Regions from separate parts of the Bacillus cereus group sp. RP43 genome, predicted to be linked through region 1. Evidence: riboswitches for the same ligand, from Rfam matches in the RefSeq annotation. Region 1 holds a riboswitch; each other region holds the start of a gene.

Region 1 (3,144 bases):
CCGACAAGCCCAGCAACTGCTGAAAATTCAATTAAACCAACTGTCATAAACGTTACACCTAAGATTAATGGAGCCAACGCTTCTGGCACGAGGATTTCAAAAACAATTCTAAGCGGTGAAGCCCCCATTGCTTGTGCTGCTTCAATTACTCCTTTCGGAACAGAAACAAGATTTGTTTCAACCATTCTCGCAATACCAATTGAAGCAACTAACGTCATTGGGAAGATTGCTGCTGCTGTTCCAATCGTCGTTCCAATAACACTTCTTGTTATCGGGCTTAAAGCTACTAAAAAGATAATGAATGGAACCGGACGAATTGTATTAATCACGATATTAAGAATAGAAAAGACCCATTTATTTTCTAAAAAGTTCCCTTTGCGCGTTACATATAAAAGTAAACCTAGAGGTATACCTAGTATTGTGGCAAATATAAGGGTTACAATTACCATTAAGAGGGTATCCCCTGTCGCATCTAATATGCGAGGCCAAAAAACACTCCAATCAACTCGCATGAGCTTCTACCTCCTTCAGCTGCACTTGCAGTCTTAGATGTTGTAATGCTTTTTGAATTTCTTTCTGTTCACCTTGTAGTTCTACAAGAAGATTTCCAAATAAAACATTTTGGAGTTCAATAATATTTCCGTAAAGAACATTTACATCAACGTTATAATTTTTCGCAATATACGATAGTACAGGCTGCCCTGTCTCTTCACCAGTAAAAGTCAGGCGGTAAATCTGGCCCCCGTTTTGAATTTTTGCTAGAACACTTTCTGGTAAATGATCATTAATAACAGAGCGTACAAAATTTTGAGTTGTTTTTGTTTTTGGCTGTGTAAAAACGTCAAACAGTTTTCCTTCTTCAATAACTTTTCCTTTTTCCATAACAGCTACACGATGACAAATTTCTTTCACAACGTGCATTTCATGTGTAATAAGTAGAATCGTTAAATTGTACTCTCTATTTACTTTCTTTAATAAATTTAAGATTTCTGTTGTTGTTTCCGGATCTAAAGCTGATGTTGCCTCATCACATATGAGAATATCCGGTGATGTCGCAAGTGCTCTTGCAATCCCAACACGCTGCTTTTGCCCACCTGATAACTGTTCTGGATAATAGTTCGCTTTATCTTCCAAACCAACAAATTTTAGTAGTTCATTCACTCTTTCTTTTATCTCATTCTTCGGCAATTTCGCTAACCTTAATGGATAAGCAATGTTCCCAAACACTGTTCTTGAATTAAATAGATTAAAGCTTTGAAAAATCATCCCAATTCTTTGTCTTAGTTTCCGTAACTCCTTCGTCGATAATGCTGTAATATCTTTATCGTCTATTGAAATTGTTCCTGCAGTTGGTCGTTCTAACATATTTACTAAACGTAATAACGTACTCTTTCCAGCACCACTAAATCCGATAATGCCAAAAATTTCGCCCTTTTCAACTGATAATGTTACATCCTCCACCGCATGAACAGATTGCCCACCTGATTCATATACTTTACTTACATTGTTAAAAGAAATCATTTTCTTCCCTCCTATATGCTGTAAAACTTGAAGTAGAGCTTTCGAGGTAAAATAAAAAGTGCTCTCCTTCTTATCACTTGTAAAAGATAAGAAGGAGAGCACTTATATGTACTCGTTCACATCTTCTCATCTTCCAAGCTTACTTTAAGCTTGCTGGAATTAGCACGGTATTAAAAAACCCGTTGCTGAGGTATCGTAGGGCCAGTCCCTCCACCTCTCTGGATAAGAGTGTATCGATTTAATTGTCATTTAATTAATTCTCATTATAGAACTCAGAATAATAAGAGTCAATACATTTTTCGGAAAAATATTAATTATTTCTCTATTAAAATTTTCAAATAAAAAAACCACAATACAATATTGATTTTTTAAGTTATGTAAAATTCTTAACCCTCATATTTTTAAAAAGGGAAACCTTCTCTATTAATTGAATAACAGTATTTGAATATGAAATCGGAGGAAGATAAATATATGAAAACAGCCCTTTTGCTCGTCGATATTCAAAATGATTATTTTCCAAATGGAAAGATGGAATTACGTAATCCAGTAGAAGCAAGTGAATATACTAGTCAGCTACTACAACATTTTAGAATACGAAACGAACCTATTTTTCATATCCAGCATGTAGCTATAAAAGATAGCGCTACTTTTTTCCTACCCAATACAGAAGGTGTCCATATTCACGAAAATGTCCGTCCACTTAGAGAGGAAACCGTTATCCTTAAACATTATCCAAATAGCTTCCGAGAAACTGATCTTCTAGAACAATTACAACGTTCAGGAATTGAGCACGTCGTAATATGCGGGATGATGACCCATATGTGTATTGATGCTACAGTAAGAGCTGCTTTTGATTTTGGCCTTCACTGTACCGTAATACACGATGCTTGTGCTACAAAAGATCTTTCATTTAAGAATGCTACTATACCAGCTGTTTATATTCATAATACAATTTTGGCAAGTTTAAATGGAGTATACGCCAATGTAATGAGTACAGAAGAGTTTTTAGCGACCTAAAAAAAACACTCCTTTCAGTGAGCAAAACCGAAAGGAGTGTTCTCTTGTCTAACCATAGATTTTCTTTCAAATTGTATTATACAGGAAATTCTAAAAATGAATACTAAAAAATATGACTAATAAGTCAATTTTTCTCGCTGTTTTGTTTCTATTTTCATGTTTATCCCGATATTAATAGGGTTTAGCTAGTTCTAACCACCGAATGGTAATATATGGTTTGTTTTTAGTTCTTTAGAAAATTTATTGTTTATTAATTTTATTTTAGCTTAGTGGAAAATGAAAAAACATATATAAAATAGACAATATACAATTAATTTGCAGACCAATTTATGCTTTAATCCACATATAGAGAGTTTTTCAAAAAAGAGATCTTCGCAGACTGCGAAGATCTCTTCTACTATTTCTTATAAAGTTTCAGAAGTAGTTTTTGCTTGCATGTGAAGTGCTAAGTAGTCAGGGCCACCAGCTTTAGAGTCTGTACCAGACATGTTAAAGCCACCGAATGGTTGGTAACCTACGATTGCACCAGTACATCCACGGTTGAAGTATAAGTTACCAACGTGGAAGTCTTCACGTGCTTTTTCAATATGGTCACGGTTGTTAGTA
Region 2 (3,144 bases), 2.6 Mb from region 1:
GGTGCGACTTTATCGAAATGTGCCATTGATTCACTTATTTATGAGCGTACATTTGATTTAGTTGTCGTAGATGAAGTAAGTATGGCATATGTGCCGCAAATCGCATTAGCTGCTTCTCTTGGAAAACGTATCGTCGTTTGTGGCGACTTTTTACAATTGCCTCCGATTGCGATGGCAAACCATGAACTTGTTAGAAAATGGCTCGGCGAAGATATGTTTTACCATGCAGGGATTGTTGATTCTGTAAATAAATCAGAAGCACATCCCAACCTTTTTATGTTGCAGGAACAAAGACGTATGCATGCGGATATATCGAAGTTTACAAACTCATTTATTTATAAAAATAGAGTATATGACCATCCGTCTGTTTCAGAGCGTAAAGAACTTGCGCAATTGCAGCCGTTCGCAAATGAGGCGAGTGTTTTATTTGATACGAGCTTAATGGGAGCATTTTCCTTAAAAGACGCTGCATCTGGTTCTCGTTTTAATATTATGTCTGGTTTAGTAGCGATGCAAATGATGTTAATCGGACTGCTAGATGGTGTGCAATCTATCGGTGTGGTTACGCCTTACAGGGCGCAGTCACGCTTTTTATCAACGTGTATCAGGGAAATGTTGCAGAGAACGAAATATCAAAACATACCAGTATTAGCGGCAACAGTTCATAAGTTTCAAGGGTCTGAAAGAGATATGATGATCTTTGATACAGTTGATAGTTATCCGCAAGAACGACCTGGTGTGTTATTCTTTGATCATAAAAACCATCGTCTCGTCAATGTAGCAGTAACGAGAGCGAGAGGGAAGTTCATTCAATTATCGGATTGCCATTATATGCGTAAAAATCTTTCGAGAAAACAAGCGTTATCACAATTAACAGCTCATATAGAACGTCACGGAGATGTGTATGATCGCACGACATCAAGACAATTATGGGAGAGAAAAATATCGAAACGATTACGCTGGTTTATGGAAATGAATCTCGAGGAAACGAAAGGGCTATTAAAAGATATTTTAGCTGCAAAACGAAAAATCATTATTTCACTTCCAAGTACGAAGCAAGTAGATAAACGAGTATGGCAAGCGTTAATGCGTACGAATGCACAAGTAACGGTATATAGTGACGGACCAGTTCCATTAAAGAATGTAAAGTTACAAAGGCAAAACAAAGCGTTCCCATTTATAGTAATCGATGATGAAATCTTTTGGGCAGGGGCACCTCTCACATCTCAAATGATGTTTGAAGGTAGTACGGAATTTCCGTACATATGTGCAAGATTACAAGCACCTGAAACAATTGGTGTATTAAAAGGGTTTTTAGATATTCGGTAAATTCGGATAGGAATTCCTTGACTTTTATTCGGAATAAATTTAGAATGAAAATAATTTAATATAATTTAATATAATTTTATGAAAATTCTTATCACGAGAGGTTGAGGGACTGGCCCTATGACACCTCGGCAGCGGATTCTTTATGAATACTGTGCCAATTCCAGCAAGGTAACTTGAAAGATAAGAAAGAAGCTCATTTTGACTGTATATACAGAAGCCTCTTTCTATCTTTTAGAAAGAGGCTTTTTTACGTGAAAATAAAAGGAGGAAGAAAAATGGGAGCGACAGGAGTAACGTCACAAAGAAAAACAATTGAAGAGAGTATCGAAAGAAATAAGGAAAAGTACATAAAAACAAGTCATGATATTCATGGGAATCCGGAGATTGGTAACCAAGAATTTTATGCATCAAGAACGTTAAGTTTATTACTAGGTAGTGCAGGATTTCAGTTGCAGCACAATATAGCTGGTCATGAAACAGGTTTTATCGCACGAAAAAGTTCAGGGAAACAAGGACCAGTTATCGCATTTTTAGCTGAGTATGATGCTTTACCAGGACTCGGTCATGCGTGTGGTCACAATTTAATTGGCACAATTAGCGTTGCGGCAGCAATCGCATTATCAGAAACGCTTGAAGAAATCGGCGGAGAAGTTGTCGTGTTTGGAACACCAGCAGAAGAAGGCGGGCCAAACGGTAGCGCAAAGTCGAGTTATGTAAAAGCTGGGTTATTTAAAAATATCGATGCAGCGCTTATGATTCATCCGAGCGGAAAGACAGCGACGACGAGTCCTTCATTAGCAGTCGATCCACTTGATTTTCATTTTTACGGAAAAACAGCTCACGCCGCAGCTTCACCTGAAGAAGGGATTAACGCATTAGACGCGGTAATTCAGCTTTATAACGGTATTAACGCACTTCGCCAACAACTTCCGTCAGATGTGAGAATTCATGGCGTCATTACAGAGGGCGGAAAAGCACCTAACATTATTCCTGACTACGCTGCCGCACGGTTCTTCATCCGTGCAGCTACGCGAAAAAGATGTGCGGAAGTAACAGAAAAAGTAAGAAATATTGCACAAGGAGCAGCGTTAGCAACAGGCGCAAAAGTAAAAATCCATCAATTCCAAAATGAAATCGATGAACTACTCGTAACAAAAACATATAACGACATCGTAGCGGAAGAATTAGAACTATTAGGTGAAGATGTAAATCGCAAAGAAAGAGTAGGGATCGGTTCAACCGACGCCGGAAACGTAAGCCAAGTCGTACCGACCATTCACCCGTACATTAAAATCGGACCAGATGACTTAATTGCACATACGAATGAATTTAGAGAAGCAGCACGTTCAGAACTAGGAGATAAAGCGTTAATTACATCGGCAAAAGCATTAGCAAATACAGCGTATCGATTAATTACAGAAAAAGGACTGTTAGAGAAGGTGAAAGAGGAGTTTAGAGAGGCGCAGAGGAATCAGGGGTAGAGGGTTAAAAGGAGTGGATCATCCACTCCTTTTTCTTTTTTGAGGAAAGCTGGTGCCTATCAATTTAAATAAAGTGTTCATTTTCACATTGAGATGTCAATTCTCTTATTTCTTTATCAAAACGACAATTTCTCCTCAAATTCACTCTTTAAAACAATTAAAGGAGACGATAATCCAAATTGCATTAAAGAGTCTAAAAATGCAGCGAGAGAATCCATCGAATCGCTCATGACTTTCATCATATAATTAAATTCCCCGCTAATTCGATATAAATCTGTTACTTCAGGAGCGGCATTACAATATTGGATAAAATCAGAGCATTGACTCGTTTTAA
Region 3 (3,144 bases), 2.7 Mb from region 1:
TTTTAAAATAGCAGGCATGCCCCACCACCATATTGGATATATGAAAAGAAGAATATCCGCCTCCTGCACTAATTCTCTATATCGCTTCGTCTCTTCTTCATTTAGTAAATCCCGTCTTTTTTTCTCTTCATTAAATACAAGCACTGGATCAAATTGTTCTTTATATAAATCAAGTAACGTAACAGAATGATTTGTTTCCCCAAGTCCTTTTTGCACATGCTTTAATATTGCTGCGTTAAAGCTTGAAGGACTAGGGTGAGCGTATATAATTAGTACGTTCACTACAAAGCAACTCCCCTCTACAGTTAAATCTTCCCTTTCTTTAACATCTTCTCTACGATTTGGACATTTTTCGAACTTTGTAACAAACGATTTAGCACTGTTAGTAACTCTTCTTTTTCTAAACCTTTCAGTTGTTCTTTAACTGTACTCTCACCAGCACCTTGAATATCATACACAACTGCAGCCATATGCTTACAATAATTTTCATACGGACACTCGCAGCTACTTTTTGTAAAATCAGTAAGGTCAATAATCACTTCATAGTTCCCTGCATTTCCAGTAACGAAAGCAAATACTTTCTTGTCTTGTATTTCAACATCTTCTACATGTCCCTCTTCATAATATTCATAACCTTTATCCATAATGTACTTTGGAATCCATTTCGTTATATCTTTTAATAAGTAAGCGTACATAACAACACCCCTTCCTTTAATTCCCTTTTGACTTCAAAAACCCTGCATGTTATTCTAATTACTGTCAAGTAGCGAGTCTACATGGCAAAACGACTGACACCTATTCGGCGAAGGTGTCTCTTTTCATTTGCAGCCGATATGAAGTGCCTCTTTCAGGCACATTCAATCTTTGACACTACACACTCAACACCATTCCCTTGTATCAGGCTGCTTTAGCAGTCTTTTACGCTACATACTTCAAAAAAAAGAGAGCTCAGCTCCCTTTTCCCGCTTTATAAAATACCCCTTTTTCAGCATAGCGATATTCATCATCAGCTAAAGTAATTTTCCCATCCAGTTTGAGTTCATCTAATAATCTTGATAAATAAAATTGATGTAACATTTTTTTAGTGAATTTTCCTTCATGATGCGAAACGATATGTTCTTGAATATCTAACAATGATATTGGCTTATCTTGCTCTATCATATATTCATAAACTGTACTACGCAGTTTTACGTATTTTTCGAGTGTCACAGTACTTCGCAACCCCTTTCTTCTTATTATATGTTTTCGTAATCGGTTTTTTTGCAACAAAAAAACCTCTCCGATAAGAAGAAGTTACGTATATCTTCGTCTTATCTCCCAGAACAAATATGTTCTGCTGGAATTAGCACCTGCATCGCGGTTGCTGGGTTTCATCGGGCCAGTCCCTCCACCTCTCTGGATAAGAAAATATTCACTTTAAATTTAACTATACGTAATTTGATTATAATTGTCAAATAAATATAATAAATTATATTTTCTTCTTTATTGTTCATACTACAAAAAGATGTACAAAAGGAGGCTACTACGTTGCAAAAGAATGCTCGTGGATACGTACAAGATTCTTTTCATTCATTACAAGAAGCGAAACATTGTTTAGAAGATGCATTACAAACTGTTGAAGAAGATTTTAATCGTGCACGTATTGAACAATCCCTTTACGCTGTAGAGCAAGCATTACAAAGATGTGATTATACCGTTCACATCTTAGAACAAGAATGAAAACTTCCCATCAAAAGATGGGAAGTTTTTTCAAATGGCATACTTCATCATTATTGCCGTTATGATTAAAAAATATACAGAATTAACAATTTCTAGAATCCCTACTTTTAATATAGAAATCTTTTTGCCATACAACATAATGGCCCGAATTACACTTGGTACAAATATGAGTGAACACCATGGATTTATAGCAAATACAATTACCGTTAATACAATATGATATCCCCAAGATATAAAACGATACTTCGGATTATTTTTTTCACGAATCATCGTTTTCACATAAAACGTACTTCCTAAAAAATATAGAAATGAAATAAGCGCAATGAATAATGCTGTTTTATCTATGAATTTCATTGAGAAATAATAACTGATTAAACCACCTATACAAAACACTATAATCGCGCAAATGTCATTTAGTAATGCTCGTTCATTTTTTTGACGAGCGTAATACATATTTATAATAAACAATGGAATCATTAATACTGCGAATAAAAGAATTCGCCATTCATATAATAAAGAAATCATCCCAAATACAAATGCAATGATAAAATAAACAATGGCAGCGTGTAGAAATTCTTTTTTTCGTCTTTGCCTTATGTACATGAGAAATGGATAAGTAGCTAGATAGATAAAGAACCAGGCTAAAAACAATGGGATATGATAAAAAGTAGGTTTACCAAGTAATACACTTAATAGAAATGGTATGACAAGCATCGCCCATGCTCCATGTTGCTTCGGAATAACTAACTTCATTAACTATACACCTCCCTCTTGAAAATAGTTCTCACCTACTATTATACAAATAATTTCATATAATAACGGATATATATTGAATCTATTTTTTGACAATAAAAAATGCTTCTTACAATATGTAAGAAGCATGAAAGAGGCAAACGAATATGTAAGTCGCGACCCTACCTTATATGAGTATGCTTTTCTATGTCACGTTATGCTCATCTAATATACCGTATTTCTTTTTAAATCTTGTGAGGATCGTAATCCATGACGTGCTAAATAACAGAAGGAAAATAACATTCGATATCGCGTGACTCAGATCAAAGTAAAAACTTGCGACATAGTAAGCAATAACTGTTTCCCACGTTGCTTCCTGTATAAAACCAAGAAGACCCCAGAAATTCATAATCCAGCCAAATAGAAATCCAACGGCAAATCCATATATGAGTCGTCCCCATAGTTTTTTCATCAAAAATGTATTTCGGAGTAATCCTGCTATAAAACCGATCATGCCCCAAGAGAACATTTGCCACGGAGTCCACGGACCTTGTCCTAAAAAAATATTAGATACAATGGCCGCCGTTGCCCCAATCATAAAGCCAGTTTCACTTCCAAAAACAATTGCAGAAACGATAATAACAAAAGAAGTCGGTTGTACACTCGGTAATATCGAAAATGGTACCCTGCTAA
Region 4 (3,144 bases), 4.2 Mb from region 1:
TTCCGTACGTGTATCGGAAATCGTAACAATTTTACAGCGTACTTCTTTTGGTGCTTGTTTTTTATGTTCAGTTACACTCATTTTTCATCTTTCCTTTCTTGAAGACTTTTCTCCATTTTATCATACATATCTTTACACGATTATGTATGAAGCCAACGATGAAGCATGATACAATATAAGTATGTAAACCCACAAAAAGGAAAATAAAAGAGTGTACTTTTTATATTTTTTCTTAGGTTCCACATCATTAGCTACTCTTTAACTCACCTTATATTTTCTACATAATAGATTTAATTTTTAAATTTACACTACAAAATAAATCGGAGGTCTACATATTATGGAACTTTATAAAAAATTAACAACAACATTCATCCTCTTATTTATAGCTTCAATCACCGTGGGGTTTTCTCTAAAAGGAGCAATTCCATATGCTACATTAGTAAGTATTATATTCGCAACGCTATTTTTACTGAGCAGTGCATTTTGCGCGGGTAAAGCACGTCAAATGAAAGGGTAATTACATATGTTCAAGAAGAAACCGATAGTTTGTAAATCATGCAAAAAAGAAATACAAACGTATGAAAAAGCATGGATTCATATGCCCTTTCCGGCAAGCGGCATGACTAATATGAAAAGTATATTGAGCTAGACGGAGAAGTGTATTGTAATTCATGTATTCAAATCATAAGTAAAACAAAATAAAAAAAGCTTTGCGCTCACCGCGCAAAGCTTTTTTTCATATATTATAGACCAGCTTGCTCTTTTAAAGCTACAGCTTTGTCTGTACGTTCCCATGAAAGATCTACATCAGTACGTCCGAAGTGGCCGTAAGCTGCTGTTTGTTTGTAAATTGGGCGACGTAAGTCTAGCATTTTAATAATACCAGCTGGGCGAAGATCGAAGTTGTTACGAACTAGTTCTACTAGTACGTCTTCAGATACTTTACCAGTGCCAAATGTATCAACTGAAATTGATACTGGTTGTGCTACGCCGATTGCGTATGCAAGTTGTACTTCTGCTTTGTCAGCAAGACCAGCTGCTACGATGTTTTTCGCAACATAACGAGCTGCATATGCTGCAGAACGGTCAACTTTCGTTGCATCTTTACCAGAGAATGCACCGCCACCGTGGCGAGCGTATCCACCGTAAGTATCAACGATGATTTTACGTCCTGTTAAACCAGCATCACCTTGTGGTCCACCAATTACGAAGCGACCAGTTGGGTTAATGAAGAATTTCGTTTCTCCATCCATTAATTCAGCTGGAACTACAGCTTTAATTACATGCTCTTTTAAATCGCGATCGATTTCTTCCCATGTAACATCTGGATGATGTTGTGTAGAAATTACAATTGTATCCACACGTACAGGTTTACCACTTTCATCATACTCAACTGTAACTTGCGTTTTTCCATCCGGACGTAAGTATGATAATGTGTCATCTTTACGTACTTCAGTTAAACGGCGAGCTAATTTGTGAGCAAGCGAGATTGGAAGTGGCATTAATTCTTGTGTTTCATTACATGCGAAACCAAACATTAAACCTTGGTCTCCCGCACCAATTGCCTCAATCTCAGCGTCAGTCATTAGACCTTCGCGTGCTTCTAGCGCTTGGTCAACACCCATAGCGATGTCAGCAGATTGCTCATCGATAGATGTTAAAACTGCACAAGTTTCTGCATCGAATCCATATTTTGCGCGTGTGTAACCAATGCCTTGAATTGTTTCACGAACGATTTTCGGAATATCTACATAAGTAGAAGTCGTAATTTCCCCCGCTACCAATACTAAACCAGTTGTTACAGTTGTTTCACAAGCTACACGTGCATTTGCGTCCTTTGATAAGATCGCATCTAAAATTGAATCAGAAATTTGGTCACAAATTTTATCTGGATGTCCTTCAGTTACAGACTCAGATGTGAACAGATGACGTTTTTTTGTCATGTGGTAAACCTCCCTACAGTAATTGTATATATTGTACGGAACTCATCCTTAATTTGCCACAAACTGCGACATACATTTATTCTCCCACACAAGCATACAGAAAAACCTTTCCCACTTAACATAGAGGAAAGGTTTAATTTGCTACTTGCATACTGCTTTTTGCCCTTTGCTCTTATCGTTCGAGACCGTTAGCCTCGCACAGGTTTTAGCACCTATTCACCTGTATTTACCACTACAAGTGAGGTTGCTGGGCTTCATCGGGCCTGTCCCTCCGCCAGCTCGGGATAAGAGAGTATCCGTCCCAACCTATACTAAAGAAATGATATTCATTTGTCAATTAATATTCACATTTTCCTGAAAGTTTTTCTCAATACGCATAGAATGAAATATTAATAAGGAAATGATACATTCACACAAACAAAAATAAATAAATAGTATACATTATTTATATAATTGTGTTATACTCTTGATGGGGATTACGAGGAATATTTCATTAAATGAAAAGGATGGTATATAAATATGAGTACTGTGAATGTCCAAATTGGTTTACATGAATTATTGAACGGAAGCAATGCACAGATTCAATTAAGTGTTCCGCAATTAGTGGAAAAAGTATTAATGCGAAACGAAGGGAAATTAACTTCTACTGGTGCCGTTTCTGCTTCAACAGGAAAATACACAGGACGTTCTCCTAAAGATAAATTTATTGTGAAGGAAGCATCGGTTGCTGACAAAATTGCTTGGGGAGCCGTGAACCAACCGATCTCTGAAGAACATTTTAATAAATTATATACAAAAGTTTTAGAATACTTAAAAGAAAAAGAAGAGTTATTCGTCTTCAAAGGATTTGCTGGCGCTGATCGCAACTATCGCCTACCAATTCAAGTTGTTAACGAATATGCATGGCATAATTTGTTCGTACATCAATTATTTATTCGTCCAAATGAAGAAGAATTAACAACTCACGAATCAGAGTTCACAATTGTTTCTGCACCAAACTTCAAAGCAGATCCAGCAATTGACGGTACAAATTCTGAAGCATTCATTATGGTTTCATTCGAAAAACGTATCGTACTAATCGGTGGTACAGAATACGCTGGAGAAATGAAAAAATCAATCTTCTCTATTATGAACTTCTTACTACCTGAACAAGACATTCTTTCTATGCACTGCTCTTCAAACGTAGGCGAAGAAGGCGACG

Evidence for each region. Region 1 has a riboswitch for S-adenosylmethionine ahead of QCI75_RS25000 (methionine ABC transporter ATP-binding protein). Riboswitches for the same ligand answer to the same signal wherever they lie in the genome.
Region 2: it holds a riboswitch for S-adenosylmethionine, as region 1 does, so the genes downstream of both, QCI75_RS11545 (M20 family metallopeptidase) here and QCI75_RS25000 (methionine ABC transporter ATP-binding protein) in region 1, are expected to answer to the same signal.
Region 3: it holds a riboswitch for S-adenosylmethionine, as region 1 does, so the genes downstream of both, QCI75_RS10935 (hypothetical protein) here and QCI75_RS25000 (methionine ABC transporter ATP-binding protein) in region 1, are expected to answer to the same signal.
Region 4: it holds a riboswitch for S-adenosylmethionine, as region 1 does, so the genes downstream of both, metK (methionine adenosyltransferase) here and QCI75_RS25000 (methionine ABC transporter ATP-binding protein) in region 1, are expected to answer to the same signal.

The regions. Positions count from the first base shown of each region.
Region 1 covers NZ_JARVHQ010000001.1:4,820,170-4,823,313, forward strand. Annotated here, with positions in the region: gene QCI75_RS24995 (methionine ABC transporter permease) at 1-512, opposite strand, end outside; gene QCI75_RS25000 (methionine ABC transporter ATP-binding protein) at 502-1,521, opposite strand; SAM riboswitch class I at 1,645-1,750, opposite strand; gene QCI75_RS25005 (cysteine hydrolase family protein) at 1,993-2,538, shown strand; gene pruA (L-glutamate gamma-semialdehyde dehydrogenase) at 2,943-3,144, opposite strand, start outside.
Region 2 covers NZ_JARVHQ010000001.1:2,197,642-2,200,785, forward strand. Annotated here, with positions in the region: gene QCI75_RS11540 (AAA domain-containing protein) at 1-1,329, shown strand, start outside; SAM riboswitch class I at 1,415-1,516, shown strand; gene QCI75_RS11545 (M20 family metallopeptidase) at 1,605-2,810, shown strand; gene QCI75_RS11550 (Lrp/AsnC family transcriptional regulator) at 2,927-3,144, opposite strand, start outside.
Region 3 covers NZ_JARVHQ010000001.1:2,081,147-2,084,290, reverse strand. Annotated here, with positions in the region: gene QCI75_RS10945 (NAD(P)H-dependent oxidoreductase) at 1-282, opposite strand, end outside; gene QCI75_RS10940 (SWIM zinc finger family protein) at 306-695, opposite strand; gene QCI75_RS10935 (hypothetical protein) at 949-1,269, opposite strand; SAM riboswitch class I at 1,308-1,406, opposite strand; gene QCI75_RS10930 (hypothetical protein) at 1,528-1,719, shown strand; gene QCI75_RS10925 (YwiC-like family protein) at 1,750-2,472, opposite strand; gene QCI75_RS10920 (ECF transporter S component) at 2,657-3,144, opposite strand, start outside.
Region 4 covers NZ_JARVHQ010000001.1:664,149-667,292, reverse strand. Annotated here, with positions in the region: gene QCI75_RS03465 (MogA/MoaB family molybdenum cofactor biosynthesis protein) at 1-81, opposite strand, end outside; gene QCI75_RS03460 (hypothetical protein) at 338-517, shown strand; gene metK (methionine adenosyltransferase) at 744-1,943, opposite strand; SAM riboswitch class I at 2,113-2,234, opposite strand; gene pckA (phosphoenolpyruvate carboxykinase (ATP)) at 2,463-3,144, shown strand, end outside.